4 regions of the Dermacoccus barathri genome follow, and region 2 is predicted to be linked to each of the others. Evidence: predicted binding sites of a transcription regulator. Region 2 holds the regulator's gene; each other region holds the start of a gene.

Region 1 (7,658 bases), on a different contig from region 2:
AACAACGACCAGCTCATCCAGGCCGTCGACCGCGCGAAGTCGACCACGGTCGCCGCGCTGTACACGGCCGTCATCGTCTCCGAGGCGCTGGCTCGCCAGAAGCTCGTGCTCGACCAGATCAACGCACTGCGCTCGACCACGTCGAACATGATCGAGGCCACGAGCAAGCAGCTGCGCACGCAGGGTGCGGAGATCAACGCGAAGTCGACCGAGTCGCTCGTCGAGGTGGAGAAGTTGGAGAACGCGTTCACTAACGTCTTCGCCACGATGGACGCCATCGACTCCTACCGCGCCGCCGCCACCGACTCGATGGCGCAGACGATCTCGTCGCTGCAGACGCAGATCAAGCGCGCCGAGCCGTACATGGAGCGTGCGCGCAAGGAGCAGATCGAGAGCAACGAGTCGCGTAACAGCGGTCAGCTGCCGGGCCGTTCCTGAGGTGATCTGACGTGGGGTGGTTCTCGCGCGACGAACCGCAGCGCCCGAGCGGCCCGACGCCCGGAACCGTCGACGCCGTCGGTGCTGCGCTTGTGCCGTACGTGCGGTGGTTGCGTTCGCTCGGCAGTCAGGTGCCTGGGCGGGCCATGGTGTTGTGCCGGCTCATCGGCGACCACCTGGAGGACGTCGTGGGCGACCCGTCGGCCAAGTTGCTCGACGTGCAGACGCTCGTCACGTTGGAGCGCACCGCGAGTGCCCACGTGCCCGACACGATCAACGCCTACCTGGCCGCGCGCGGCGTCAGCGGGGCGCAGGACATGCTCATCCGGCAACTGACGACGATCGAGGGCGTCGCGGCGTCGGCTGCGAAGCGTTCGATCGAGAGTGCCCGTGACGCCCTGGAGATCCAGGGCGCGTTCCTCGAGGAGAAGTTCGGACATGGCTGACACGACGAATCTGGCTCCCGGAGACGGCCTCCCGCTCGGGCGTGACGCCGGTGTGCGCGTGCTGTCGATCGACGTGCGCTGGAACACGGGTACCGAGACGGCGCTGTCGGAGCGCATCGGGCTGGCCGCCATGCCCCTCGTGCGCGACCGCGTCGAGAGCCGCGAGCACGTTGTCCACTCGAACCAGCCGGCCACGCCGGACGAGACGACCAGGCTCGGAGCGTCCAACGGCGTCGTCGAGGTCGACCTCGCCGCGGCGCCGGCGGACGTCGAGCGCGTCGTCGTGCTTGCGTTCGTCCACCCGCGAGCCAACGCGTCGAAGCGCACCCTCGACGAGGTGAGCGACCTGTCGATCACGTTCCGTGACGACGCGTCCGGCCGCGAGATCGCGCGCACGGACGACCTGGCGCGCGCCATCGGTCCGGTGACGGCGGCCGCCGTCGCCGAGGTCGTGCGGGACGGTGACGGGTGGCGTGTCAACGTCTCGGCGCGTGGTTTCGAGGCCGGGCTCGACGGCGCGCTGCAGCAGGCGGGGAGCCGGCTGTGACGCTGCAGCCCCCTCCCGGCTACAACTCGGGTGACGCGGCGCGTCCGACGCCGTCGCCCCAGCCCGCCCCTGTGCCTCCGCAGGCGCCCGAGGCGGCCTCGCGTCCGAGCGACGTTCCCGACGCGCAGCTCGGCAACCCCGACGGCGCGTGGTTGCGCGTCATCAGCGCGGAGCCGAGCCCGGTGCATCTGTCCGACAGTCAGCAGGGCGAGCGCGTCGAGACGGGTGAGATCGAGGCGGAGGCACCGAGCACGGGGCCCGCGCAGAGCCTCGGTGGGTCGTGGGGCGGCAGCGAGCCATCCCCTGCGTCGAGCAACGCGGTGACTGCGCCCCGGGACAACAGTGGACGCGAGAGTGTCGATGTCGTGCCTGCGCGTCGCCGGCCGTCGCGCCCGCCGCAGGGCATCAGTGTCGTCGGCGGGCGCACGGTGAAACTGCACCGCGTCGTGGCGCTCGACCGGCTGGCGTCGGGCATCGGCTACCTCACGGTCGAGTGGCGCGTGCGTCAGCGCGGGTTCGACCTGCTGGCGCTGCAGGACGGTTCAACCGTGGCGGCCCGCGCCAACACCCTGACGATCGACCTCACGCAGCCGATGAACCGCGTCCTCATCGCCACCGGCACGCAGGGCACGATGCCTGTACCCGCCTCGGAACTGCGCGTGAGCAACGGCTCGACGCAGGTCATCATCCCCATCGACGGCGGCACTAGCCTCGGCGTCTGGCCGCGGCTGACCCTGACGCGTGTCGACGAGTTCGTCGTCATCCGCCACGAGCACGACCCGCTCTCGGGCATCCTCTCGGCCGTTGCCGGCGCGTACGGCTACGACGAACGCAACTTCGTCCTCGCCCACTCGCACGTGCTGCGCTGACGCCGGGCTCCTGAACTCACGAGTGCCCCGGAATCGCCGAGCGATCCGGGGCACTTCGGTGTGGGGCGTCAGTCGACGTCGAGGGGTGAGGTGCTCACCGTGACGTCGTCCTTGCGCAGTTCGTGCTCGAGGGCCTCGAGTTCGGAGACGCCGGCCATCTGGGCGGTCAGCTCGTCGAGGCTGACCTCGTCCTTCGACGCGTCGAGCGCCACACGGCCGAGCTTGAGCACGACGAAGTGGTTGCCCACGAGGTAGGCGTGGTGCGGGTTGTGCGTGATGAGGACGACGCCCAGGCCGGCGTCGCGCGCCGCCTGGATGTACTTGAGCACGACGCCGGACTGCTTGACGCCGAGCGCCGCCGTCGGCTCGTCGAGGATGATGACCTTCGCGCCGAAGTAGATGGCACGCGCAATGGCGATGCACTGCTTCTGACCACCCGAGAGTCCGCCGACCGGACGGTCGAGGTCGGGGATGACGATGCCCATCTTCGTCAGCTCTTCGCCGCAGATGGCCTTCATCTTCTTGATGTCGAGCACGCCGAACGGGCCGCGCGTCAGCTCGTTGCCGAGGAAGAAGTTGCGCCACACCGACTGCAGCGGAGCGAGCGCCAGGTCCTGGTACACCGTTGCGATACCCGACGCCAGCGACTGGCGCGGCGAGCTGAAGTGCCGCTCGTCGCCGGCCACGAGCATCGTGCCCGACGTGTAGTCGTGCAGGCCCGACATGATCTTGATGAGCGTCGACTTGCCGGCCCCGTTGTCGCCGAGCACGCACGTCACTTCGCCCGGGCGGACGGTGAGGTCGACGCCGCGCAGTGCGTCGACGTTCCCGTACGCCTTGCCGACGTCGAGGAGCTGCACGAGCGCGTCGGGATCGGCGACGTCGTCGCTCGTCGCCCGGCCAGCCGGCGTCGAGTCGATCAGCGCTTTCTCACGCTCCGCGGGCGTCTCGGCAGTTTCACGTGAAACGGCGTCGCGCTTCGTCGCGTCGGTGCCGTCGACCGGCAGACTTCCGGGTAGCTCGGCGTGCTCGCCGGCGGCTCCACCCTTGCCGGGCTTCTCGGGCTGCCCCGTCTTGATGCGGATCATCGTGAGTCCGCCTTTCGCTTGACGAAGGTGTTGAGCAGCGTGGCCGCGAGGAGCATGACGCCGAGGAACGCCTTGAACCAGTCGGGGTTCCAGCCCGCGTAGTTGATGCCGAGCTGCGTCATGCCGAACATCAGCGCGCCGAGGCTGGCGCCCACCGCCGAGCCGTAGCCGCCGGTGAGCAGGCAGCCACCGACGACGGCCGCGATGATGAAGATGAACTCGTTGCCGATGCCCTCACCGGACTGGACGCGGTTGAACGCGAAGAGCAGGTGCATGCCCGACAGCCACGCGCAGAAGCCGATGAACATGTAGAGGCCGATGCGAACCTTCCACACCGGCACGCCGACCGCGCGAGCGGCCTTCTCGTCGTCACCGATGGCGAAGATCCAGTTGCCGATCTTGGTGCGCAGCAGGACGAACGCGGCGATCACGGTGAGGATGATCCAGAAGATGATCGGGATCTTGATGTTGACGGGGCCGATCGAGAACGACGCTCCGAAGATCGCCTTGGCCGAGTCGAAACCGGCCATGTCGCTGATGTCGTTGCTCGCAACACCGCCGGTGACCGCGCGCGTCAGACCGAGGTTCACGCCTTGGAGGACGAAGAACGTCGCCAGGGTGATGAGGAAGCTCGGCAACCCGCTGCGGTTGAGCATGAAACCGTTGATCGCACCGATCGCGAGCGCGATGAGAAGGCTCAGCCCGACGGCGGCCCACACGTGGAAGTTGAAGTACCAGGCGAGCAGCGATGCCGACATTCCGGCGGTCGTGACGGCGACACCTGCGGAGAGGTCGAACTCGCCGGCGACCATGAGCAGCGCGACGGGCACGGCCATGATGCCGATGGTGGCGGCTTGGTAGAGGATCGTGCCGGTGTTCGCCATGTGGCGGAACGGCTCGGCCACGATGAGGAAGAACAGGGCGATCGCGAGAACGCCGAAGAGCGAGCCGATCTCGGGGCGGGAGAGGTATCGCGCCAGAACGTGGCGGTTCCTCACCCGGTCGTCGGCAGCGCTCGACGAGTCGCTCGAAGTGGCAGGAGTCGACACGCGGAACTCCCTTTCCGATGTGCGGGCATGGCGAAGGGGCGCCCTCGCCGTCCTTCATCGTAGGTCACGCGTGTATCGACTCGATACATTTCGTCGTCAGCGGGTCGGCCTCCCGGCCGGTGTCACTGCAGGACGACGAGCACCTCACCTTCCTGCACGACGTCACCGGGCTCCACGCGGATCTCGACGACCGTGCCGGGTTCCTCGGGCACGACCGGGATCTCCATCTTCATCGACTCGAGGAGCACGAGCTCCTCACCGGCCTCGACCTTCTGCCCGACGCGCACCGCGACGGAGTGAACGTTGGCGACGAGGTCGGAGGCGATGTGTTGGGCGGCCATGCTGGCATCGTCGCAGAGCCGATCGGTTACCCGCGCGTCCCACCGACGAGTAACTGTGGACGCGTCGCACCCCAAGGCGCAGGCGAGACGTCGAACCCGTCGAACCTCACCCACGACGATGCCCGCCGCCCTCGACGTGAGGTGCGGCGGGCATCGTCAGGCGTGATGCGTCCGGGTGAGGATCAGCGGCGACCGCTCTTGGCGTACTTCTCCACGTCGGCCACGTTGTTCTTGTCGATGAACGCGGGGCCGGTGAGCACCGGCTGGCCACCACCGACGATGTTGCCGTTGTTCTTGCGCAGCCACAGCGAGTCGACGGCGAGGTAACCCTGGAGGTACGGCTGCTGGTCGACGGCCCACTGCACGGAGCCGTTCTTGATCGCGCCGATGACCTCGCTCGAGGTGTCGAACGTGAACACCTTGGCCTTCGAACCGGATTCCTTGACCGACTTCGTCGCCGTCATCGCGTACGGGCCACCGAGGGCGAGCACGGAGTCGATCGTCTTGTCCTGCTGCAGCTTGCTCGTGATGGCGCTCTGCACGCTCGGCATGTCCTTGCCGTTGACGTAGAAGTTCTCCGTCTGCGCGAACTTGCTCTTCACACCGGCGCAGCGGTCGGTGTGGCCGACGTTGCCCTGCTCGTGGATGACGCACAGAACCTTCTTCGCGCCACCGGACTTGAGCTTGTCGCCCGCGGCCTCACCGGCGATCTTCTCGTCCTGGCCGTAGTAGCTCTCGACGCCCATCTTCTTCCAGTCGTCGAGACCACCGTTGAGTGCGACGACCGGAATGCCGGCCTTGCGGGCGGCGTCGACGGCGCTCTTCATGGCGTCGGGCTTCGACAGGGTGACGGCGATGCCGTCGACCTTCTTGTCGATGGCCTGCTGCACGAGGTTCGCCTGCTTCGGGCCGTCGGGGTCGGCCGTGTACTCGAGCTTGACGTTGTCCTTGGCCGCCGCGTCCTCGGCGCCCTTGCGGACGATGTCCCAGAACGTGTCGCCCGGGCCGGAGTGCGTGATGAGCGCAACCGTCATGCGCGGCGTCGTGGCCTTGCCGGCGTTCATCGACGCCTGCTCCTCGGCCTTGCGGCCACCCGTCGCACTGCAGGCGGTGAGCGACGTGGCGAGGACGGCGACGGCCGCCATCGACAGGGACTTACGCATGGGCGTTCCTTCCAGAACAGGCCGAACACATGTGCGGCCAGAGGTATCGCCGTCCATTGTGCACCACGCAATGTCTCGGTTCGATACATCCGGAGTCCGCCGGGGAGTCCTCCTGTGCGCACGCTGCCGCGTTACGTTGAAGACATGACGCAGAGCCAGACCCACGGATTGCCCTCTTGGCCCACCGACGCGGCCGCGGAGTTCAACGCCGCGATGACGCTGGCCGACTCGGCCGCCGCCTACATTCGGGCCGCCTCCGGCGTCGAGTACGTCGACGCTCTCCTCATCCTCGGCACGGGATGGCGCGGAGCCTTGGACGCGCTGACGGGGACTTCCGCCGCAGATGAGAGCGACGCCGACGGTTTCACGGGAAACATCGACGCAGAGACGTCGGTCGAGGTGCTGTGGCGTGCCGACGCACCGTCCGTGCCGGGCTTCGTCGAGCCCGCGGCTGAGGACAACCGTGCCGAACTTCTCCTCGTGCGGATCGGTTCGGACGATACCGACGACGTGGCCGGCGATGTGCGCCACGTCCTCGTCCAGACCGGGCGAGCGCACCTCTACGACGGGTACGGGGTGCACGCCGTCGTCCACCCCATTCGGGTTGCGGCGGCACTCAACGCCGAGCGTGTCGTGTTCACGAGTGACTGCGGTTCGCTGCGCGACGACATCGCCCCCGGCACCGTGCTCATCATTCGTGACCACCTCAACCCGACGTTCGCGACGCCGCTCGTCGGATCCGCGAAGTTCGCGGACCTGCGCGGCATGTGGTCGCAGAACCTTGCCGAACTCGCCCGTGAGCACGAGCCGTCGCTGCGTGACGCGTGCTTCGCGTTCGTTCCCGGGCCGCAGTATCAGACCCCGTCCGAGGTGAAGATGCTGCGCAACGCCGGGGCGGACTGCGTCGGGATGTCGACCGTGCTGGGTGCCCTTGCGGCCCGCGAGCGCGGCATGGAGATGGTCGGCCTGTCGGTCGTGTCGTCGGCCGAAACGAACGACGACCCGAACGACCCCTTGGCCGTGCTGCGGGAAGCGCGGCGTGCGACGGAGCGTCATGCGGGCCTGCTGCTGCACCTCGTGACGGTCGACTGATCGGCGACCGCCACGACACGTCGTCGCCCCAGCAGTTCTCGGCGCCCGCGCGCGTCGGCGAAGTACCCTGCGCAGCATGAACCTCTCGCTGCCCCGCCGCACCGTTGCCCTCGGCCTGCTCGCCGGTTCGCTCGCTCTCGCCGGATGCGGCAAGGACGACTCGTCGTCCGGCTCGTCGAGTTCGGGAGGCTCGGGCAGTGCGAATGCCTTGACGCAGTGCCCGCCGGCCGACGGTTCCGCGCAGAAGAAGCAGAGCTTCGACGACGCCCCGCCCATGTGCATCGACGCGAACAAGACCTACACCGCGACGATGACGACGGACGTCGGCGACGTCGTCATCACGCTGGATGCGAAGAAGGCACCGAAGACCGTCAACAACTTCGTCGTCCTCTCCCGCTACCACTTCTACGACGGCGTGAGCTTCCACCGCGTCATCCCCGGCTTCATGGCGCAGGGCGGCGACCCGAAGGGTGACGGCACGGGCGGGCCGGGCTACACGATCGAGGACGAGTTCCCGCAGCAGGGCGAGTACAAGGAGGGCTCGATCGCGATGGCGAACACGGGCCAGCCGAACTCCGGCGGCTCACAGTTCTTCATCGTCACCGGTGATTCCGGCACGGCCCTG
Region 2 (7,658 bases):
GACAAGGCCCTGGAGCGGCTGCGCTCCAAGGTCACGGTGTGAGGAGCGAGCACGACCTCCGGCTGCTCGGCGCGGCATGTTGTGGCTGGGGCGTGCTCGCCGTGTTGCTCGCACTACGAGCCTCGGCCACCGAGGTCGTCGTGGTGGCGCTCGCCGCCGCAGCGCTGGGGGGAGCGCTGTTCCTGTCGCGGGTTCGGCGCGCGCTCGTCGTGGGCGTTGCCTTCTGTGCGGTCGTCACGGCGCTGATCGCCACGGCGGCCGGAGGACAACTCGCTCACCAACGTCAGGGGCCGCTCGCCGAGTTGGCGGCCGAACGAGCCAGCGGAACGTTCGAGGCCGTCGTCACGGGGCAACCCCGCGCCCTTGAACCTAAGGGGCCGGGCGCTGCGGAGACGCGGTATCTCGTTCCCCTCACCGTGCACCGAGTCCAGGCCCGCGGAACGCGGGTCGACGTGGCGACGCCGGTCGTCCTGATCGGTGACGGGCGGTGGCGGACCGTGCCGTGGAGAGCTCGGCTCGATGTGAAGGGCAGACTCGCGCCCTCGGAACGGCTCGGGTCTGCCCAGGCGCTGCTCGTGGCGCGCGGTGGACCTCATGTCCTTGACGGGTCGCCACCGGTCATCGCACAACTCGAAGTCTTGCGCCGGGGTCTGTCGCACGCGGCTCGAAACCTCCCGGACGACCCGCGCGGCCTCGTGCCGGCTCTCGTCGTCGGTGACGTCGCCGCGATCTCGACCGAGTTGAACGACGACATGAGCGTCACGGGCATGTCGCACCTCAACGCGGTGAGCGGGTCGAACGTCACCATCGTGCTCGTCGCGGCGTCGTGGTGTCTGTCCTGGTGTGGTCTGCGTCGGCGCGCCCGCACAGTGGTGGCTCTTCTTGTCGTCCTCCTCTACGTGCTCGTGTGCCATCCGGATCCGAGCGTTGTCCGTGCCGGAGCGATGGGCATCGTCGGCTTGCTCGGCACGTCGTGGGGCAGACCGAAAGCTGCCTGCCCGGCGCTCGGGGCGGCCATCACGCTGCTCCTCATGTGGGATCCGTGGCTCGCCGTGAGTGCGGGGTTCGCGCTCTCGGCGCTCGCCACGCTCGGCCTCGTGCTCTTCGCGAAGCGATGGGCGAACGCCCTGACGGAACGGTTGCCGCAAACGCCGTCGTCGAAGCTGACCCACGCAATCGAACTGTGTCTCATTCCCGTCGCCGCCCAGGCGCTGTGCTTGCCCATCCTCGTGGCGCTGAGTGGTGCCGTGTCGCTCGTTTCCCTGCCGGCGAACGTTCTCGCGGAGCCCTTTGTCGCACCGGCCACGCTCGCGGGGATGGTCGTTCTGCTCGTGGCGCCACTCGTCCCGGCTCTGGCCGATCTGCTCGTGTGGGCGGCGGGTCTTCCCGCCTGGGCCATTTCCACGATTGCGCACGTCGCCGCGTCCGTGCCAGGGGGCTCGTTGCCGTGGCCGAGCGGAGCGCCTGGCATCGTGCTGGCCGTCATCCTCCTCGCGGCGCTCCTGTTCGGGTGGCGAATCGTCCCGTGGCTCGGCCTTCGAGGATGGGCATCCGTCACGTTGGTGGCGCTCGTCCCCGCGGCCCTGTGGCTTCCGATCCCCGGGGAGGGACGCGCAGATCCGGGGTGGCTGTATGCCCAGTGCGACGTCGGGCAGGGAGATGCCGCCTTGGTACGCACCGGCGAGCAGGCGGCGATCCTCGTCGACACCGGACCCGAGGAAGGCGACGTCACCGGGTGCCTCGATCGTCACGGCGTGACGCGCGTGGACGCCGTCGTGCTCACTCACCTGCATGCCGACCACGTCGATGGTCTCGGGGCCGTACTCGAGCGGCAGCCGTCGGTCGAGGTCTTCGTGACGTGGCTGACGAGCCACAGCTCGAGCCCTCGTGGTGGGCGAGGGGAGAGGGATGCCGATGCCCAGACGACGCAGGTGTTGCGCCGTCACGGGAAGGTTGCGCAACGCCTCGCACCGGGTCAGCAGGTCCGTGTCGGTGACGCCGTGCTCGACGTCCTCTGGCCGCGCCGAGCGTTGGCGGCGGGTTCGCCGGTCAACAATGCTTCCCTCGTGCTCGATGTGGCGACGCCGAGCGTGCATGCGCTCATGCTCGGCGACGTCGAACGGGAGGCGCAGGCCGCGTGCATCGGGGAGGTGACGCGCCGAGCAGCGTCGCGTCCCTACGACCTCGTCAAGGTCGCTCACCACGGCAGCGCGAACCAGAGTGCCGGGCTCTATCGGGCGGCTTCGGCGCGGGTCGGCCTCATCGGGGTGGGGGAGGGCAACGATTACGGACACCCGAAGGAATCGCTCCTGTCGTTACTCGCCCAGAGCGGAACAGCCGTCTACCGAACGGACCTTTCAGGAGACCTCGACGTCGTACCCGTCGGTAGATCGCTCACGGTCGAACCGCAGAGATGACACCGGTGAGAGTCGTAGGAGATTCCACTCGCGAGCCGGAGGGAACCGGCTACAGGTTCGGCAGAGCGTCGGTTGCTTCCCGCAGCGCGTCGAGGGTGGCCTTGACCGCCGGCACACGCTGGAGGTCGGGCGTGGTGACAGCCTGAACCGAACGACGGCTCGCCGGCTCGATGGCGATGGTGGCCACGCGGGGGTGCTGGGTCGAACGCAGGATGAGCTCCGGGATGAGGGCCACGCCCAACCCCTCGGCCACGAGTCCGAGCACGGTGACGTAGTCCTCGGTCTCGAACGCGACGTCAGGGGTGTAACCCGCCGAGGTGGCGAGCGAGAGCAGGTGGCCCCGGCAGCGCGGGCATCCGGCGATCCACGACGCGGACTCGAGCTCCTCCATCGACACGGAGCCCCTTCCCGCAAACGGGTGATCGGCCGGTACGGCGAGGCGCACCTCGTCCTCGAGCAGGTCGAGCGTGGTGAGCCCCTCGAGATCCTCCGCGTGTGCCGCGATCTCGTCGCCGTCGTAGGAGAACGCGACTGCAACATCGCAATCTCCCGCCCGAAGCGCCGCGAGTGACTCCGGCGGCTCCGCTTCCGCGAAGGTGACCTGAACGTCGGGGTAGCGCTGCTTGACGAGCGACAGCGCTCGTGGGACGACGGTCGACGAGGCCGAGGGGAAGGCCATGAGGCGCACTCGTCCCGCCCTCAGGCCGGCGATCGAGGCCACTTCGCCCTCCGCCGCCTCGAGAGCGGCGAGCACCGGAGTGGCTGTGCGGGCGAGCACGTGGCCCGCCTCGGTCAGACGCACCGAACGTCCGAGGCGCTCGACGAGAGCCGTGCCCGTCTTGTCCTCCAAGCGGCGCACCATCTGGGACACGGCAGGCTGGGAGTAGCCCAGGGAAGCAGCGGCAGCGGTGAAGCTACCCTCCTGGGCAATGGCTTTCATGACCCGAAGGCCGGCGGCGTCGATCATCCGTAGAGAATAACCCGGCGTTATCGGATGTTGTAGTTTCTATCGATCGTCGTATGAGAGGGGCCACCTGTGACTGCAGAGTTGGCGGAGTTCGTCGCGCAGGGCGACCTGTTCGTGCTCACCGGGGCGGGTCTCTCGACCGAGTCGGGCATTCCCGACTACCGCAAGCCTGACGGCACCCGCCGAACGGTTCCCATGACGTTCCAGCAGTTCCTCAGCGGGGACGACGCGCGCCGACGCTACTGGGTTCGCAGCGCCGTCGGGTGGGAACGTTTCGCCGCGGCTCGGCCCAACGGCGGCCACCACGCTGTTGCAGCCTTGCAGCGCGCAGGTCTCGTGCAACACCTCGTGACGCAGAACGTCGACGGTCTTCATGCGGCCTCCGGAGCGGACGCCCTCGAACTGCACGGTTCGCTCTCCTCGGTGCAGTGCGTCGAGTGCGGCAGCCGCTCGGATCGAGCGGAGTTCCAGGGGCGCATCCGCGACGCCAACCCGAACCTCCCGCGCGACGTGGCCCTGTTGGCCGACGGAGACGCCGAGGTTGCCCGGAGTGCGCAGGATGCCTTCGTCCTCGTGGCATGTCCGCACTGCGGCTCGCTCGTCGTCAAGCCCGACGTCGTGATGTTCGGCGAGAGCGTGCCCACCGCGACGGTTGAGCACTGCTACGCGCAGCTCGAACTGTCACGGGCGGTTCTCGTTCTCGGAAGTTCGCTCAAGGTGATGTCGGGCTTCCGGTTCGTCTCGGCCGCGCTTAAGTCGGGCAAGCCCGTGGCCCTGGTCGGTCTGGGAAGCATGCGCGGTTCGGAGCGCGCCGATCTCGTGCTGCACGAACCGCTTGGTGCCACCCTCACCGCGACATGCGAACGCCTCGGCCTGCAGGTGCAGACCGAGGCGAACGCGACGACGTGAGGGTGGGCGAAAGTCAGACGCTGCGCAGCACCGCCGTGACCTTGCCCATGATGCTGGCTTCGTCGCCGTCGATCGGCTCGTAGTTCTCGTTCGCGGGCAGGAGCCACGTCTTGCCGTTCGTGCGCTTGAACGTCTTCACGGTGGCCTCGCCGTCGAGCAGCGCAGCCACGATCTCACCGTTGGACGCCTCCGGCTGCTGGCGCACGACGACCCAGTCGCCGTCGCAGATGGCGGCTTCGATCATCGAGTCGCCGACGACCTTGAGCAGGAACAGTTCGCCGTCACCGACGATCTGACGGGGGAGGGGGAACACGTCCTCGACGGCCTGCTCGGCCAGGATCGGCCCGCCGGCGGCGATGCGTCCGACGACGGGGACGAAGGAGGCCTGCGGACGCTCGTTGCCCGAGTCGGTCTCGTCGTACGTGCTCTCGGACGCTGCACGCACCGAGGTGCCTCCGCGGTAACCGCGGGTGTCGGCGCCGTCGTCGGGAGAGACGACCTCCATGGCGCGAGGGCGGTTGGGGTCGCGACGCAGGTAACCCTTGCGCTCGAGCGTGGCGAGCTGGTGTGCGACGGAGCTCGGGCTCGTCAGCCCGACGGCCTCACCGATCTCGCGCAGACTCGGCGGGTAACCGCGCTCGTCGACCGAGCGCCGGATGACGGTGAGCACTTTCTGCTGGCGCGGGGTCAGTTTGCCCTTCGCGCGGTTGTTCATGGAGTGGACCTCACCCATGGCGTCTCCTCACATCGACGAAAACAGTGATCTCGCGGACGCGGACCTCGGTGCGGAGCCCTGATTCTCCCCGGAATTCCGGGGTTGTCGGTGGCCGCTGATTCGGTGTGAGCGTTCGGGATCAACGTAGGCACCACCGTACACAGTTTTCGCAAACATGTACGAGAAACACGCCGCCGACGGCCTTGCTTTCGAACGTTTGTGTCGTACAGTTGTTCTATCGCACGGATGTTCGATGCATCCGCGCCGAGTCAGGAGGAATGAACATGAGTGCTGTGCCCAGTCTGGACGCCCCGGCGGTCGCGCCGAGCCCCCGTCGTCACCTGCACCTCGTTCCGTCGGGGCCTGCGGTCGTCGATTCCCTTGAGGGTGGTCGTAGCACGCGGCGCGCCCCGTTGACGCGTCGTGCCGTTCTCGCTCGCCGTCGCTTCGCCGCCCTTCTGGCGCTTCTGGTTCTCGTCGGCGGTGGCCTCCTTGCGGCCAAGGCCGTGGCCGAAGCTAACCCTGCCGGTGGCGCGACGTCGGTCACGGTGAAGGACGGGGAGACCCTTTCTCAGATCGCCGCTCGTGAGCTGCCGTCCCTGCGTAACGACCGTGGTGTCGTGGCCATCCAGGAGGCCAACAACATGAGCTCGATGCACGTTCAGGCCGGCCAGCGAATTCTCGTTCCGGCAGGCTGAGCGGCCCCCTCGGCGTGTCGCTGGGGCGAGCCGCACATCTTTTCCGCGTCATTGCTGGGGTTGGTGCGCCGGGTTTGCCGACACGGTTGCGAGCGGTCGCCAACGCAACCTAGGATTCCTAGATGTAGGGCATAGGCGCCCTAATGCCCCCAACATGTGGTTGTTTGCGGAAGAATTACCGCGATGCCGGTGTTGGGGTTCATACCGTCACGAGGCGGTGGAATCCTGCGATCGAGAGGCGTGGCACGTGCACTGTCCCTTCTGCCGCAACGCCGACTCCCGTGTGGTCGACTCCCGTTCGACCGAGGACGGCACCTGCATCAAGCGTCGCCGCCAGTGCCCCGACTGCGGCAAGCGTTTCTCCACCGTCGAGACCGCGAGCCTCACGGTCGTCAAGCGCTCCGGTGTGAGCGAACCCTTCTCTCGCGACAAGGTCATGTCGGGCGTGCGCAAGGCCTGCCAGGGCCGCCCGGTTTCCGACGATCAGCTCGCCGTCCTCGCTCAGCAGGTGGAGGAGTCGATCCGCTCCAAGGGGGCTGCGGAGATCGACGCCCACGATGTCGGCATCGAGATCCTCGGCCCGCTGCGCGAACTCGACCATGTCGCGTACCTGCGGTTCGCGTCCGTCTACCAGGCCTTCGAGTCACTGACTGACTTCGAGGACGCCGTCGCCGACCTGCGCAGGCACGCTCTGCGCGACGCCGGCTGAGCACCACCGGCTCACCCCCTACTTCACGACACACCACACCAAACCCACGAGAAGTGCCAGGAGGCATGCGGTCATGACCGAGACCACGAAGGCTCGAGCCAAGTCGGGTCGCCGGAACAACGGCGTCACGATCGAGCGGATCTTCACCACCCCGGGCGTCCACCCCTACGACGCGGTGACCTGGGAGCTGCGTGACGTCGTCCAGCAGAACTGGAAGACCGGCGAGACGATCTTCGAGCAGCGTGGTGTCGAGTTCCCCGACTTCTGGTCGCTCAACGCCTCCACCATCGTCACGACGAAGTACTTCCGTGGCGCGCTGGGGTCGGACGCTCGCGAGAAGTCGCTCAGGCAGCTCATCGACCGCGTCGTGCTCACGTACACGAAGGCCGGCAAGGACAACGGCTACTTCGCGTCCGACGCCGACGCCGAGATCTTCGAGCACGAGCTCACGTACGCCTTGCTGCACCAGGTCTTCTCGTTCAACTCGCCGGTGTGGTTCAACGTGGGTACGGCGAGCCCGCAGCAGGTCAGCGCGTGCTTCATCCTGTCCGTCGACGACTCGATGGACTCGATCCTCAACTGGTACAAGGAAGAGGGCTTCATCTTTAAGGGCGGCTCCGGTGCCGGCCTCAACCTCTCGCGTATCCGTTCCTCGAAGGAGCTGCTGTCCTCCGGTGGCACCGCCTCCGGCCCGGTCTCGTTCATGCGCGGCGCCGACGCCTCGGCAGGCACCATCAAGTCCGGCGGCGCCACGCGTCGTGCGGCCAAGATGGTCGTCCTCGACGTCGACCACCCGGACATCGAGGAGTTCATCGAGACGAAGGCGCGCGAGGAGGACAAGATCCGTGCGCTGCGTGATGCCGGTTTCGATATGGACCTCGGTGGCCGCGACATTGTCTCCGTGCAGTACCAGAACGCGAACAACTCCGTTCGTGTCAGCGACGAGTTCATGAAGGCCGTCGTGGACGGCACAACCTTCGGCCTGCGTGCCCGTGACACGGGTGAGGTCATCGAGTCGGTCGACGCCCGCGAGCTGTTCGACAAGATCAACAAGGCCGCGTGGGAGTGCGCCGACCCGGGTGTGCAGTACGACGACACGATCAACGCGTGGCACACGAACCCGGAGACGGGCCGCATCACGGCGTCCAACCCGTGCTCGGAGTACATGTCGCTCGACAACTCCAGCTGCAACCTGGCCTCGCTCAACCTCCTGAAGTTCCTCAAGGACGACGACACGTTCGAC
Region 3 (7,658 bases), on a different contig from region 2:
GTGTGACGCGCGCCGTCCGTCTCCAGCATGGAACGGCGGAAGTCCATGAGGTCGTCGTCGACGTCCTCGAGGTTGACGAACTTCTCCGACGTGAACGTCTCGGAGTCCTTGTCGACGGCCCAGATGTCGTCGTACTTCGTGACGGCCCAGAAGCCCATGCCGTCGGACTCCTCGTTCCAGTGCACCGGGTCACCGGCGCGCAGGGCGGCGAACTGGGCCCAACCCTCGTTGTCGCGGAACCGGTCGAGGTTCGCGAGGTCGACGTCCTCGAGCGTGTACTCGCTGCTGGGTGCGGCACCCACGTCAGTGGTCATGTCGGTCTCCTTCAATCGCTGAAGTCTGGATCACAGGTGGTAGGTGTACTCACGGAACTCCCAGTCCGTGATGAAGGCGTTGAAACGCTCGATCTCGTTGCGCTTGTACGCGAGGAAGGTCGTGACGAAGCCCTCGCCGAGCACCTCGCGCATCTCCGAGTCGGCCTCGAGGGCGTCGAGCGCCTCGCACAGGGACGAGGGCAGCTTGGGCGAACGCTCCGGGTCGTAGCCGTAGCCCTCGAGCGCGGGGCCCGGGTCGATCTCGTTCTTGATGCCCAGGTAGGCCGCGGCCAGCGTCGCCGCCGTGAGCAGGTAGGGGTTGGCCGACGCGTCGCCGAGGCGCAGCTCCAGGCGCGACGCCGAGCCACGCTCCGGGGGGATGCGCACCATCGCGCTGCGGTTGTCGAGACCCCAGTCGATGAGCCACGGGGCGAGCGTGTCCGGGCCGAAGCGCTTGTAGGAGTTGATCGTCGGGTTCGCGAGCGCCGCGAGGGCCGGGGCGTGCTTGAGGATGCCGCCGATCGCGTGGTGAGCGACGGCGGAGAGGCCGTTGTGGCTGTTCGGGTCGTCGAAGAGGTGGTTGCCTGCGGCGTCCTGCGTCGAGAAGTGCAGGTGGAAGCCCGAGCCGCCCTCGTCGTTGAACGGCTTGGCCATGAACGTCGCGAGCTTGCCACCGGCGCGCGCCATCTCCTTGACGGCGGCCTTGAAGCGGAACGCGCGGTCGGAGGCGTCGAGTGCGTCGGAGTGCCAGAGGTTGATCTCGAACTGGCCGGAGCTGAACTCGTGGTTCGCGGCGATGACGTCGAGGTCGTAGGCGCCGAGCTGACGCAGCGAGGCGAGCAGAACGTTCTCGGGGTCGCCGCGCAGGCCGGAGACATAGACGTTGCCGGGGCTTTCGCCGTAGCGCGCCCAGCCGGAGTCGTTCGTGTCCGACTCCTCGAGGAGGTAGAACTCGAGCTCCGGGCCGCAGATCGGGGTGCCCGCGATGGAGCTGAACTTCTCGATGACCTGCTTGAGGACGTAGCGCGGGCTCTCGGCGGACGGCGAACCGTCCGGGTTGAACACGTCGGCGATGACGTGGGCGACGCCCGGCTCCCACGGCACGGTCTTGATCGTCTCGATGTCGGGGTAGGCCACGATGTCGGGCAGACCCGCGGCGAGGCCGCCCTCGATGTCGACGACGTCACCCATGGGCGTCGTGCCGTAGACGCTGCGGCAGAACGCGACGCCGTGGCCGGTGGTGCGCTCGAAGCGGTTGACGAGCAGATCCTTGCTGCGGTCGGTGCCGATGATGTCGGAGTAGCCGAGGCGGACGACGTCGATGCCCTCCGCCGCACACTTGCTCATGGCTTCCGCCATGAGCCTTGAGTCGATCTTCGTCATGCCATCGCCTTTCACGCCTTTGTGAGCGAACGCCTCCCCCGACGGTTGCCGTGCCGGGAGTGAGTCAAAAGGTCGTTCGGATCCGAACAGTAACTGTGTGACTCAGGCCACACAACCTCTCTTGATCGGGTAGCCTAGCCGGTGTCGTACGGACACGAACGATTTCGCGGCAACAAACTTGCGGCACGGGCCGCAGACGGTGAAAGGGTGCACGCACATGAGCGACCAGAAGGGCTTCTTCTACCCCCGCACCGCCGGCGGAACCTCGGGCATCATCCCGAGCCCGCCGTGGTACTACTCGGGAGACCTGCTGACGGTCGAGTACCGCACCAACCCGGAGCGTGTGCGCGAACTCCTGCCCGCCCCACTGGAACTCGCTGACGAGGACCCGGGCGCCGTCGCGCTCATCTGGGCCGACTGGCAGAGCTGCTCCAGCTCCCGCGAGGAGCTGCTCGACCCGGTGCGCGCCCAGTACAAGGAGGCGTTCGCCGTCGTCCGCTGCTCGTACAAGGGCAAGACGTTCAGCCGCTGCGTCTACATCTGGGTCGACAAGGACTTCGCGATCGGCCGCGGTCTGCACCAGGGCTACCCGAAGAAGCTCGGCTCGATGTGGCAGACGCGCCCCCACCCCTTCGCGCAGGGTGCGCCGCAGATCGCCGAGGGCGGCATGTTCGGTGCGACGCTCGCCGCCGGCGACCGTCGTCTCGCCGAGGCCGTGCTGACGCTGCGCGAGCCGAGTGAGACGAACGGCTTCGTCAACGGCCACCCGATGGCCCACCACCGCATCTACCCCGACATCGCCCGCGGGGCGACGGGCGACGCCTACAGCGAGCTCATCTCGTCCGGCGCGGCCGAGTTCGAGGGCGGGCAGGCGTGGCGTGGTGACGTCGATCTGCGCCTGTTCGAATCGCCCACGGAGGAACTCGCCGCCCTGGAGGTCGACGAGATCATCGGCGGCTACTACCGGCAGATCGGCGTCGTTTGGAACGGCGGCGAGACGCTCGAACGTCTCGTGTGAGCCAGGCGGCTGCGAAGGGCGGCAGCCTGCGTCGCAGATGAGTTCGTGGACACACGGCACGCAGCGTCACGCCGCCGACCCACCCCACCCCGGACGCGTGTAGTGTGAGGTGGGTCACGGCGAGAGGGGAAGGGATGCGGCACAAATCCCGTCCACAGGGTTGCGCCTGCGGGTGCGGCCCCGGCTGCGTCCACGCTCGGCTCGCCGACGCGATCCCCCTCGTCAGTTCGCTGTTGAGCTCGACGGCACGCGACGAGGGTCTCGTCATCGCCATCGCGGACCGCGAGGCACGCCTGCACTACGTCGAAGGAGACTCCCGCGCCCGCAGCCGCGCCGAGAGCATCGGCTTCACCGCGGGGGCGAACTGGTCGGAGGCGCAGGTCGGCACGAACGCGCCGGGCCGAGCTGTGGCCCGCGGCGAAGCGGTCTCCATCCATCGCGAGGAGCACACGCGCCCGGACGTCCACCCGTTCAGCTGCTCCGCGGCGCCGCTCGTCGACCCCGTCACCGGCGAGGTGTTCGGCGCTCTCGACGTGACGGGAGGTGACGCTGCGGCAGACCGGCGCACCCTCGCACTCGTGCAGGCCACCGCGGCCGCGGTGGCTCGTGAACTTCGCCTCGCCGGGGTGCCGGTCGGCCCTCCACCGCACACGAGCGCGCGGCTGCGTCTCGTCCACCACGGCCGCCCCTGCATCGAAACGGGTACGGCCACCCACGCACTCACCGACCGCCACGCCGAACTCCTCGCGACACTCGCGCTCGAACCCCAAGGCCTCAGCGCCGACGAGATCGGGGCCCTCATCTACCCGGACGGCACGCCGCCCGCCACCATCCGCGGCGAATTGCTGCGGCTTCGTCGACGGCTCGACACGATTCCCGGCGCGCCGAACCTCGAAAGCCGCCCCTACCGCCTCACGGGGCCACTGCTCATCGATGCCGTCCAGGTCACGGAGCATCTGCGTCGCGGCGAGCACGACGAAGCCCTCGAGCTGTATCGCGGAGCCTCGCTGACGCACAGCGAGGCGGAGCCCGTCGTCGACCTGCTGCGTTCGACGTCCGGGTCGCTGCGCGAAGCGATGCTCAGTGACGCCACTCCCGAGACCCTTCTGCGCTACCTCGACCTGCCCGAGGCCGCCGATGACGTCGAGTCGTGGCACATGGCACTCACCGTCCTGCCACCGCGCGCGCCACAGCGGGCCATCGTTCTCACGCATCTCGAACAGCTCGACACTCGTCTGCGCCAGGCGAACTGACGCCCGCACAGCGCGTTGCACGGGCAGTGCAACGTTGATGCAACGCAACCCTTCGTAACGTGACGCACATCACGCAACCCCGCGTCACATCCCGCGGGCTCAGGGAAAGGAAGCTGCGATGACGGTCTACGCCAACCCGGGAACCGAGGGCTCCAAGGTCGAGTTCAAGAAGCGCTACGAGCACTTCATCGGCGGCGAATGGGTCGCGCCGAAGAAGGGGCAGTACTTCGAGAACCCCACCCCGGTCACCGGCAAGACGTTCTGCGAGGTGGGCCGCGGCACTGCCGAGGACATCGAGGCCGCCCTCGACGCGGCATGGGCGGCGGCACCGACGTGGAACAAGACCTCGCCCGCGGAGCGGGCACTCATCCTCAACCGGATCGCCGACCGGATGGAGGAGAACCTCGAGAAGATCGCCGTCGCGGAGACGTGGGACAACGGCAAGCCGGTGCGCGAGACGCTCAACGCCGACATCCCCCTCGCGATCGACCACTTCCGCTACTTCGCCGGTGCCATCCGCGCGCAGGAAGGCAGCCTCTCGCAAATCGACGAGGACACCGTCGCTTACCACTTCCACGAGCCGCTCGGCGTCGTCGGGCAGATCATCCCGTGGAACTTCCCCATCCTCATGGCCGTGTGGAAGCTCGCGCCGGCGCTGGCCGCAGGTAACTGCGTCGTCCTCAAGCCGGCGGAGCAGACGCCCGCGTCGATCCTCGTGCTCATGGAGATCATCGAAGACCTGATACCCAAGGGCGTCGTCAACATCGTCAACGGCTTCGGCGTCGAGGCCGGCGCGCCGCTCGCGTCGAACAAGCGCATCCGCAAGATCGCCTTCACCGGCGAGACGACGACGGGGCGCCTCATCATGCAGTACGCCTCGGAGAACCTCATCCCGGTGACGCTCGAGCTCGGCGGCAAGAGCCCCAACATCTTCTTCGAGGACATCGCGCAGGCGGACGACGCGTTCTACGACAAGGCGCAGGAGGGCTTCACCCTCTTCGCCCTCAACCAGGGCGAGGTGTGCACCTGCCCGTCACGCGCGCTCGTCCAGGAGTCGATCTACGACCAGTTCATGGCCGACGTCGTCGAGCGCACGAAGAAGATCAAGGCCGGTAACCCGCTCGACGACTCGACGATGATCGGTGCGCAGGCCTCCAACGACCAGTTGCAGAAGATCCTGTCCTACCTCGACATCGGCCAGAAGGAAGGCGCGAAGGTGCTCACCGGTGGTCGGCAGGCCGAGTTGGACGGCGATCTGGGCGGCGGCTTCTACGTCGAGCCGACCATCTTCGCGGGCACGAACAACATGCGGATCTTCCAGGAGGAGATCTTCGGGCCGGTCGTGTCCGTGGCGAAGTTCGGCACGTACGACGAGGCACTGAAGATCGCGAACGACACCCTTTACGGCCTCGGCGCCGGCGTGTGGTCCCGCAACGGCAACACCGCCTACCGCGCGGGCCGCGACATCCAGGCCGGCCGCGTGTGGGTGAACAACTACCACAACTACCCGGCGCACGCGGCGTTCGGTGGCTACAAGAGCTCGGGCATCGGGCGGGAGAACCACCTCATGATGCTCGACCACTACCAGCAGACGAAGAACCTCCTCGTCTCCTACTCGGAGAACAAGCTCGGCTTCTTCTGAGCCGACCCGCATCACCGATCAGATCGCAACCACACGAAGGGAAGAGTCATGAGCACCATGCAAGCTGCAGTCGTGGACGTCTTCGGCGAAGACCTCAACGTCAAGGATGTGGAACTGCCGGAACCCGGGCCGGGTCAAGCGCTCGTCAAGCTGATCGCATCGGGTGTGTGCCACACCGACCTGCACGCCAAGGACGGTGACTGGCCGGTCAAGCCCGAACCGCCGTTCATCCCCGGCCACGAGGGAGTCGGCGTCGTCGAGAAACTCGGCGAGGGCGTCACCGAACTCGCCGTCGGCGACATGGTGGGCAACGCCTGGCTCGCCTCCGCGTGCGGCACGTGTGAACACTGCCGCAACGGCTGGGAGACGCTGTGCGAGGAGCAGACCAACGGCGGGTACAGCGTCAACGGCTCGTTCGGGCAGTACATGCTCGTCGACGCCACGTTCGCCGCCCGTATCCCCGAGGGCGCGGACCCCCACGAGATCGCTCCCGTGCTGTGCGCCGGCGTCACCGTGTACAAGGGTCTGAAGGTGACGGAGGTGCGCCCCGGGCAGTGGGTCGTCATCTCCGGCATCGGCGGGCTGGGGCACATCGCCGTCCAGTACGCCAAGGCCATGGGCATGCGGATCGTCGCCGTGGACGTCGCCGACGACAAGCTGGAGCTCGCGAAGAAGCACGGCGCGGAGGTCACGGTGAACGGCGCGGTCGAGGACCCGACGCAGGCCGTCCTCGACGCCACAGGCGGTGGCGCCCACGGCGTCCTCGTCACGGCGGTGCACCCCAAGGCGTTCGGCCAGGCCATCGGCATGGCGCGTCGCGGGGGAACCATCGTGTTCAACGGTCTTCCTCCGGGTGATTTCCCGGCGCCGATCTTCGACGTCGTCCTCAAGGGCCTGACGATCCGCGGATCGATCGTCGGCACCCGGCAGGACATGGTCGAGGCTCTCGACTTCTACGCCCGAGGCCTCATCCACCCGACGTTCAGCAAGCGTAACCTCGACGACATCAACGCGGTGTTCGACGAGATGCACCACGGCAAGATCGACGGGCGCGTCGTCATCGACTACACGACGGAGCGCGAGGACAAGTGATGAACCTCGAGTCACGAGCCGGTGTGGCCGGAGAGACCGTCAGCCGGGTCGCCCTGACGCCGGACGCCGTCGCCCTGCTGCACCAGCTCGTGGCCGAGCACGGTCGTCTCATGTTCCACCAGTCCGGCGGGTGCTGTGACGGGTCGACCCCGATGTGTTACCCGGCAGGGCAGTTCCGCACGGGTCAGGCCGACGTCCTGCTCGGCACGTTCACGCTCCCGGACGTGGCAGGCGACGATGCCGAGTTGGAGTTCTGGATGAGCCGGGAACAGTTCGAGACGTGGAAGCACACTCACCTCACCGTCGACGTCGTCGACGGGCGTGGGGGCGGCTTCTCCGTGGAGAGCCCGACGGGCAAGCGGTTCCTCATCCGCTCGGACGTGCTGGAAGGCTGACGGCTCGATCGTCGAGCGCGGGGGTCGTGGTTCGCCACGGCCCCCGCGCTCGACGTTGTCGGTGTGAGCGTCGGGCGAGGCCGTGCCAGGAGGAGATCGTCGTGGCGTGACGGCTAATCTGTCCGCATGCCAAGCCATCACACGCTCGTCGAGACCGAGGCCGCCGTGACCGGTCGCTTGGCGAACGTCGACATCAACGCTGACGCGATGCACGCCGTCTCGAGCATCCACCGCGCCGCGAACGCGTCGCGCAATCACATGACGAACACCGTTCTGCGTCCGCACGACCTGTCGTGGACCGGGTTCGTCGTCCTGTGGAGCGTGTGGATCTTCGACGCCCCGGAAACGCGTGAGGTCGCCGACAGCGCCGGCATCTCGAAGGCGACGCTGAGCGGGGTCGTCAAGACGCTCAGTGCGCGGGGTTGGCTGACGCGCAGCCAGTCGAGCACGGACAAGCGCTTCGCCCACCTGAGCCTCACCCCGGCCGGCGTGGCCCTCATGGAGGAGCTCTTCCCGCGCTTCAACGCCCTCGAGGAAGAACTCATCTCCGGTCTCACGCTC
Region 4 (7,658 bases), on a different contig from region 2:
GGTGCTGCCGCTCACCCACATTCGTGGGCGCTCGTTGCACGACGCGTTCGTCATCGTCGACGAGGCTCAATCGCTCGAGCGGAACGTCTTGCTCACGGTCCTGTCGCGCATGGGGCAGAACTCGCGCGTCGTCCTGACGCACGACGTCGCGCAGCGCGACAACCTGCGCGTTGGCCGTCACGACGGGGTTGCGGCCGTCGTCGAGAAGCTCAAGGGGCACTCGCTGTTCGCGCACGTGACGCTGACACGTTCGGAGCGCAGCCCGATCGCCGCGCTCGTCACGGACGTCCTCGCCTCCTGACGGCCGGATGATGCACGTCCTGTGAGCCGCTCGAAGTCGGCGGTGTGGCAAATAGCATCCGACGGGATGGAATCTGTACCGTGAACTGCGTCGCGCGCCCTGGGGGTGTGTGGCCGGACGGTGCGTGACGGGGACGACGCGCCGCCGACTCGATGTTGAGGAAGGCTCACTGTGCGTTTGATCCACCGCAAGGGATTCGCGGTCGTCTATTGGGTGGTCGCGTTCCTGGCCACCGTGCTCGCCATCATCGCCGGTGCTCGCTCGGGCGCCGGTGCTGCGCCCGAGTTCAGCGACGGATCGGGTACGAGCGTCGGCTCGCAGATTCTCTTCGGCCTCGGGGGCGCGGTGCTCGGTGGCCTCTTGGTCGCCGCGATCTTCGCCGGGGTCTGGATCGGCCTGTGGGCCCTCGACCGGCGCGCGAACCCCGAGTTCGACGACCGCGACGACTACGACACGCTCGACGACCTCGATGACGACTTCGACGAGGCCGAGCGCGACGCGCAAGACCAATCTGACGACGAGTTCGCCGAGGGAGACCGCAACTTCGTCGACGAACACGACCTCGACGGTGACGGACGCTCCGCCGTTCGCCGCTGACATCCCCCGACGAAGGCCCCGACTCGCGCGAGTCGGGGCCTTCGTCGTTGCCTGGCGCCGGCGCTCCGGAGCCAGGTTGTGTCAGAGCTTGCGCAGTTTGACGTTCTCGACGTGATGGTCGGCGCCCTTGCGCAGAATGGCGGTGGCGCGGTGCTTCGACGGCTGGACGTTGGCGACGAGGTTGGGCAGGTTGATGCTCTCCCAGATCGCGGTGGCACGGTCGACGGCCTCTTCGTCGCTCAGCTCGGCGTAGCGGTGGAAGTAGGAGTCCGGGTCGGCGAAGGCCGTGCTGCGCAGACGCAGGAAGCGGTCGACGTACCACTGACGGATGTCGCTCTCGCGGGCGTCGACGAAGACGCTGAAGTCGAAGAAGTCGGAGACCGTGAGCGTCGAACGCGACGGTTGTCCGGGCGTCGGGATCGGTGGCTGGAGCACGTTGAGGCCCTCGACGATGAGGATGTCGGGCTGACGGACGACGACCTTCTCGTCCGGCACGATGTCGTAGACGAGGTGGCTGTAGACCGGAGCCTCGACCTCGGCCTTGCCGCCCTTCACCTCGGCGACGAAGCGCACGAGCGCGCGGCGGTCGTAGCTCTCGGGGAAGCCCTTGCGATCCATGATGCCGCGGCGTTCCAGCTCGGCGTTGGGGAAGAGGAAACCGTCTGTCGTGAGGAGTTCGACGCGCGGGGTGTCGGGCCAGCGGGCGAGGAGTTCGCGCAGAACGCGCGCCGTCGTCGACTTGCCCACGGCCACCGAACCGGCCACACCGATGATGAACGGCGTCTTCGCGGGGCGCTCGTCGAGGAAGTCGCTCGTGATGCGGTGCAGGCTCTTCGTCGCGCCTGCGTAAAAGTTCACGAGGCGCGACAGGGGCAGGTAGACGTCCTCGACCTCCGCGAGGTCGATGCGCTCGCCGAGGCCCGAGAGGCGACGCACGTCGTCGGACGTCAGGTCGATGGGACGCGAGTCGTGCAGTCGGGCCCAGTCCTCACGGGTCAGTTCGACGTACGGGCTCGGAAGAGGAGGCAGGTGCGGGCGACTCACCCCGTCATTGTGCCGCAGCCGGGGCGTGTCGGGGAGCCGGTGCGGCACAACGCAGCCCGGCGGGCCGCGCCGCGCGTTCCCGCGTATTCGTGCCGGGGCCGACGCCCCGAGTAGGCTGTCGCCCATGTGTGGAATCGTTGGATACGTCGGCCCGCGCGTCGACGAGCGCGCCCAGACCGTCGTCATGGAGGGTCTCGCGCGCCTGGAGTACCGCGGATACGACTCGGCCGGCATCGCGCTCGTGACCGGTGACCACGTCTCGACGGCGAAGAAGGCCGGCAAGCTGGCCAACCTGCAGGCCGAACTCGAGGCGAACCCGCTGCCCGAGTCGTCGACCGGTATCGGGCACACGCGCTGGGCCACGCACGGTGGCCCCACCGACGCGAACGCCCACCCCCACCGCGGTGGCGCGGACGGCAAGCTCGCCCTCATCCACAACGGCATCATCGAGAACTTCCACCCCCTGCGTAACGAGCTGCTCGCCGACGGCGTCGAGTTCACGTCCGAGACGGACACCGAGGTCGTCGCGCACCTGCTCGCGAAGGCGTACAAGGGTGACCTGAAGGCCGCGATGCTCGAGGTCGTCAACCGCCTCGAGGGCGCCTTCACGCTCCTGGCCGTGCACGCCGACAACGCCGACCAGGTCGTCGCCGCGCGCCGCAACTCGCCGCTCGTCATCGGCCTCGGTGAGGGCGAGAACTTCCTCGGCTCCGACGTCGCCGCCTTCATCGGCTACACGAAGGAGGCCATGGAGGTCGACCAGGACCAGGTCGTCGTCATCACGCCGCAGAACGTCGAGGTCGTGAACTTCGACGGTTCCGCAGCTCAGGGCAACACCTTCCACGTCGACTGGGACGCCGCGTCCGCCGAGAAGGGCGGCTTCGACACCTTCATGGAGAAGGAGATCTTCGACCAGCCCGACGCCGTGCGCGACACGCTGCTCGGACGCACCGACTCCGAAGGTCGCCTCGCCCTCGACGAGATCCGCATCTCCGAGGACGAGCTCAAGAACATCGATCGCATCACCATCGTCGCCTGCGGCACCGCCGCCTACGCCGGCATGGTCGCCAAGTACGCCCTCGAGCACTGGACGCGCATCCCCGTCGAGGTCGCGCTCGCGCACGAGTTCCGCTACTGCGACCCGATCGTTTCCGAGCGCACGCTCGTCGTCTCGATCTCGCAGTCGGGCGAGACGATGGACACGCTCATGGCCGTCAAGCACGCCCGTGACCTGGGCGCGAACACGCTGAGCATCTGCAACACGCACGGTGCGACCATTCCGCGAGAGTCCGACGCCGTGCTCTACACGCACGCCGGCCCGGAGATCGCCGTCGCGTCGACGAAGGCCTTCCTCGCGCAGATCACCGCCTGCTACGTGCTCGGCCTGTACCTCGCGCAGCTGCGCGGCGGCACGTACGCCGACGACGCGAAGAAGGTCATGGCCGAACTGCAGGAGATGCCGGCCAAGATCGACGAGCTTCTCGGCCACCTCGACCGCGTGCGCGAAATCGCCCGCTTCATGGCCGACACGCGCTCGGTGCTCTTCCTCGGCCGCAACGTCGGCTACCCGATCGCCATGGAGGGCGCGCTCAAGCTCAAGGAGCTCGCCTACATCCACGCCGAAGGCTTCGCCGCCGGTGAGCTCAAGCACGGCCCGATCGCGCTGATCGACGCCGGCCAGCCCGTGTTCATCGTCGTGCCCGGCCCTGATACCCCGCACGGTCTGCACGGCAAGGTTGTCTCCAACATCCAGGAGATCCGCGCTCGCGGCGCTCGCACCCTCGTCATCGCCGAAGAGGGCGACGAGGCTGTCGTGCCGTTCGCCGACGAGGTCATCCGCATCCCGAAGTCGGCTCCGCTGCTCGCACCGCTGCTCGCCATCGTGCCGCTGCAGGTGTTCTCGCTGGAGCTCTCCACGGCCAAGGGCCTCGATGTCGACCAGCCGCGTAACCTCGCGAAGTCCGTCACCGTGGAGTGACCCTCTGTTTCGCTGGAAACCGCGTCGTCCCTGTGGGGCGGCGCGGTTTTCGTTTTGTGGGGTTTGGGTGTGGGGGATGGGCGGCGTGATCGCCTGCGATGCCCATGGGCGGGGCGGCGAAGTTGGCGGGATGGATGGTGCTGGCTTGGGTGCCTGGAGACGTGTCCGCTCGCCTTCTTGGGGCACGTCGCCGGTGATTGGGTTGCCTGTCTTTTGGTCGCCGGCCGTGGGTGCTTGGTGCGCGCGTCGTCTTCGTTGGCCTGGTTCCTACTCGGGCGATTGGTCGCGCAAGTGGGGACGTATTCGGCTCGGGGGTACCCACTTGCGCGATGTTTCGCGCTTGTGGGGAACAGCCACTGTCGGGGGCGGCGCGGCCGGGCTATCGTCAGCGGACTTCTTCGGGCGTGGATGTGGTCGGCTGGGGTGCCGGGAGACGTGTCCACTCGTCTTCTTGGGGCACGGCGCTGGTGCTTGGGTCGCCTGTCTTTTGGTCACCGTTCGTGTGCTTGTTATGGACGCGCACTGGCCCCCGTTTGCTTGGTTCCTACTTGGGCGGTTGGTCGCGCAAGTCGGGACGTATTCGGCTCGGGCTTCCCCACTTGTGCGATGTCTCGCGCATTTGGGAGTCATTTTGCGTGTGTTGCTCCTGCGCGTCCGCGCGCCCCGGGTCGACGCCGGCTCCGTGATCCGGACGCTGAGCCTGGTGCCCACGGAGCTGACGGTGCGCGTCGCGGAATGTCTGGGCGGACCGCGAAATTGGGGGAGCGTCCTCTACATCTGTTCGAACAGGTGTACTAAAATGAGTTCATGGAACAGCACCTCGAGATGACCGCCGACGCGGTGTCTCGTATGCCTCGCGAGCGGTTGCTCGCTGCATGGACGGTGCTCACCGAAGCTGTGGTCGAGCAAGCCCTCGTGAGCGTTTCGCCGCTGCTCGATCCGCCCGAGATCGGCGCGTCGCTGGACGAGCGCATCGCCGAGTCGGTGGAGACGGCTCGGCAGCTCGAAGGTGCGGCCGCTGCGGTGCTCACGATTTCTCGTTCCGCTGATGCACTCGTGCGCGTCATGGCCGCCGAGCACGCCGAAGCAGTGCGGCAGGTCGAGGCGCTGGAGTTCGAGCACCTGCGAGACGTGTCGTACCCGCTCGCTCCGGGGGAATTCGCTGGCGACAGCTTCGGACCGGCCCTCGGCATGAGTTCCGGTGCAGCAGGCGCCATGGCCGATGACGCCGCGCAGCTGCGTTGCAGGCACCCCGAACTGCTTCGATCGGCCCTTCGCGGTGAGGTTCGCTTCGCCACGGTTGCCGCGATCGCGTCCGAGCTCGAACATGTCGAGGCTCCCGATCTCGACGAAGTGAACCGCCTTCTTGCGGCCGGCAGTATCCCGACGATGACGGTCGAAGGCGCCCGCCGGCAGACGAAGCGCCTCCTGCGGTCACTCGGTCTGGCGCGGCCCGTTGATCCCGTTGAACAGCGCCGCGAGATGGGCGTGTGGTTCTCCCCGCACCTCGAGTTCGACCAACTCACCGAAATGTGTGTCGTGCTCGACTCGGTCGATGCCGCAACGGTGCGAGCCGCCATCGACGCGAGGGCGCAGTTCCTGCGCGACAACGCGCCGAGAAGTGGTGACGGAGCCGGCCACGGGCTCTTCGCCGGTCCATCCCGCGCCGACGCCTTCGTCGACCTCCTCCTCGGTCAGGCCACCGTCACCACGACATTGCACCTGCGCGTCCTCGTGCGCCCATCGACGTCATCGCCCGCTGAACCTCTGTCGTCGCGGTCTGTTCTCGCTCGCGCGCACGGCTCTACCGGATGCTCCGGGGAGAGCTCTGCCCGCAAGAACGCGGCAGCGTGGTTCGGCGACGACGTTCGCATGCCCTTCGGCGACGTGGAGGTGCCCGGAGTCGGAATCGTCGATGCGGCCACGGTTCGTGCGCTGGCCGGGGCAGTCGGCACGAAGTTCGTCTCTGAATTCGTGGCCGTCGACGGCGAGCGCGTCACAACGCTGGCGACGGTGACCGATTCGTACCGACCGACGACGCTGGTCGAGCGCACGGTGAAGACGCGTGACGGGCACTGCCGCTTCCCGTACTGCACCCGCCCGGCCGACGTCACGGACGTCGACCACGTGATTCCCTTCGCCGAAGGTGGCGCGACGAGCCCGGCCAACCTCCAGTGCCTGTGCCGTCACCACCACCGCGCCAAGACGTTCGGCGGCTTCGCGGTCGTCATGCAGGCGGACGGCGAGTGCCTCTGGGAGTCGCCCACCGGCCACCGTTGGCTGACTCTCCCCAGCGGCCCGACGCTGCCGCAGCCGGCAGTCTTCACAGCCCCAGCCGCCTGACTCAGACAAGCGCGCCCGTGGCTGGGATTCGGCTCCTTGGCCGCAGGCCGGTGACCCGCAGCTGAACAGGAAGAAACGACGCGTGGTTGACTGGCCACATGATCGTTGGAGTGGGAATCGACGTCGTCGAAATTGACCGGTTCGCGCAGAAACTCGCAGACACCCCGCAGATGCGTGACCGGCTGTTCACGCCGAGCGAGCGCGACCTGCCGATCCGCTCATTGGCCGCCCGCTTCGCAGCGAAGGAAGCGCTGAGCAAGGCGCTCGGCGCACCGCCCGGAATGAGCTGGCAGGACGCCGAGGTCGACAAGAACAGCGACGGCCAGCCCTACTTCCGCACCGGCGGCACCGTGCAAGCTCGCATGAGCGCGCTCGACGTCGACGCGCTTCACCTCTCGCTCACCCACGACGGTGGCATCGCCTCCGCCGTCTGCATCGCGGAGGGCTGACATGGCGGATGACGACCTTCGCCACGAGAACACCCCCGCGTCTACGCCAGACGGATCGGGACGGCTGAGCCCGAACGGTGGCGGTCGGCGTGACGCCAGCGCGGGGGAGGTTCAGGACGCGGATGGTGGTGCTGCTGCCTGGCGGGACAACTCCGACGGCGGCATTCGAGCAGCGTGGTCGGTTGACGCCGTACGCGCTGCTGAAGAAGCCACGGGTGACGACTTCACCGACGGTGCTCTGATGCAGCGCGCCGCAAGGGGGCTCGCCGACATCGTGAGACGCGAGGTCGCTGAACTCAAGCGGCGGGGCGTGACGTCGCCGAGGGTCGTGGTCCTGGTTGGGCCCGGAAACAACGGTGGCGACGCGTTGTACGCCGCCCGCGATCTCGCAGTTGACGGTTTCGAGTGTCTGGCTCTCCTTGTCGCCGACAAGGCACACGTCGAGGGCGTCGCCGCAGCGCGTGCAGCGGGCGTCGACGTGGCCCGGTACGAATCCGCCTCCCACAGCGGCGCGGAGCCCGAGGGCGGCGGCCGTGAGAACGCCCATGCGATCGCGCACGCCGACCTCGTCGTCGACGGCATCCTCGGAATCGGCGCCGATCCCGGGCGCGCTTCGACCTGGCAGGAACTCGCCGACCTCATTCCGATCCAGGCATTCGTGGTGGCCGTCGACTGCCCCACCCCAGGATTCCGTGCCGACATCACCGTCACCTTCGGCGGGCCCAAGACCTCGCTCATGCTGGCACCCGCCGCGAACGGACGAATTGAGGTGGTCGACATCGGCGTCCACCTCCCTCTTGGCGAACAGGAAGCCATGCGACTGTCCGGTACGCACCTGGCGCACTTGTGGCCCGTACCCGGCCCGCGCGATCACAAATACACGCGCGGAGTGGTAGGTCTCGCGACGGGCAGTGACGCGTTCCCGGGAGCCGCGGTGCTCGGTGCC

The links. The regulator LexA, encoded in region 2, represses DNA repair genes until DNA is damaged. The targets are predictions, from matches to a motif close to TCGAACANNTGTTCGA.
Positions count from the first base shown of each region.
Region 1: IM689_RS10485 (phosphorylase family protein) is a predicted target of LexA. The motif match lies at 5,963-5,978, and genes of this name have one in related genera.
Region 3: IM689_RS02865 (acetoacetate decarboxylase family protein) is a predicted target of LexA. The motif match lies at 1,762-1,777, and genes of this name have one in related genera.
Region 4: IM689_RS03200 (HNH endonuclease signature motif containing protein) is a predicted target of LexA. The motif match lies at 4,702-4,717, and genes of this name have one in related genera.

Region 1 is NZ_JADCTK010000005.1:63,295-70,952, reverse strand. It holds gene IM689_RS10525 (toxic anion resistance protein) at 1-438, shown strand, start outside; gene IM689_RS10520 (hypothetical protein) at 450-884, shown strand; gene IM689_RS10515 (TerD family protein) at 877-1,431, shown strand; gene IM689_RS10510 (hypothetical protein) at 1,428-2,300, shown strand; gene IM689_RS10505 (ATP-binding cassette domain-containing protein) at 2,369-3,388, opposite strand; gene IM689_RS10500 (ABC transporter permease) at 3,385-4,437, opposite strand; gene IM689_RS10495 (biotin/lipoyl-binding carrier protein) at 4,560-4,778, opposite strand; gene IM689_RS10490 (sugar ABC transporter substrate-binding protein) at 4,961-5,941, opposite strand; gene IM689_RS10485 (phosphorylase family protein) at 6,086-7,033, shown strand; gene IM689_RS10480 (peptidylprolyl isomerase) at 7,110-7,658, shown strand, end outside.
Region 2 is NZ_JADCTK010000004.1:283,977-291,634, reverse strand. It holds gene IM689_RS09400 (ComEA family DNA-binding protein) at 1-42, shown strand, start outside; gene IM689_RS09395 (ComEC/Rec2 family competence protein) at 39-2,417, shown strand; gene IM689_RS09390 (LysR family transcriptional regulator) at 2,467-3,384, opposite strand; gene IM689_RS09385 (Sir2 family NAD-dependent protein deacetylase) at 3,454-4,293, shown strand; gene lexA (transcriptional repressor LexA) at 4,307-5,026, opposite strand; gene IM689_RS09375 (LysM peptidoglycan-binding domain-containing protein) at 5,293-5,706, shown strand; gene nrdR (transcriptional regulator NrdR) at 5,954-6,415, shown strand; gene IM689_RS09365 (vitamin B12-dependent ribonucleotide reductase) at 6,489-7,658, shown strand, end outside.
Region 3 is NZ_JADCTK010000001.1:591,547-599,204, forward strand. It holds gene IM689_RS02855 (cytochrome P450) at 1-314, opposite strand, end outside; gene IM689_RS02860 (glutamine synthetase family protein) at 345-1,697, opposite strand; gene IM689_RS02865 (acetoacetate decarboxylase family protein) at 1,915-2,715, shown strand; gene IM689_RS02870 (GAF domain-containing protein) at 2,850-3,968, shown strand; gene exaC (acetaldehyde dehydrogenase ExaC) at 4,087-5,610, shown strand; gene adhP (alcohol dehydrogenase AdhP) at 5,659-6,702, shown strand; gene IM689_RS02885 (DUF779 domain-containing protein) at 6,702-7,097, shown strand; gene IM689_RS02890 (MarR family winged helix-turn-helix transcriptional regulator) at 7,224-7,658, shown strand, end outside.
Region 4 is NZ_JADCTK010000002.1:23,433-31,090, forward strand. It holds gene IM689_RS03180 (PhoH family protein) at 1-301, shown strand, start outside; gene IM689_RS03185 (hypothetical protein) at 473-898, shown strand; gene coaA (type I pantothenate kinase) at 980-1,942, opposite strand; gene glmS (glutamine--fructose-6-phosphate transaminase (isomerizing)) at 2,067-3,920, shown strand; gene IM689_RS03200 (HNH endonuclease signature motif containing protein) at 4,728-6,263, shown strand; gene IM689_RS03205 (holo-ACP synthase) at 6,362-6,712, shown strand; gene IM689_RS03210 (bifunctional ADP-dependent NAD(P)H-hydrate dehydratase/NAD(P)H-hydrate epimerase) at 6,714-7,658, shown strand, end outside.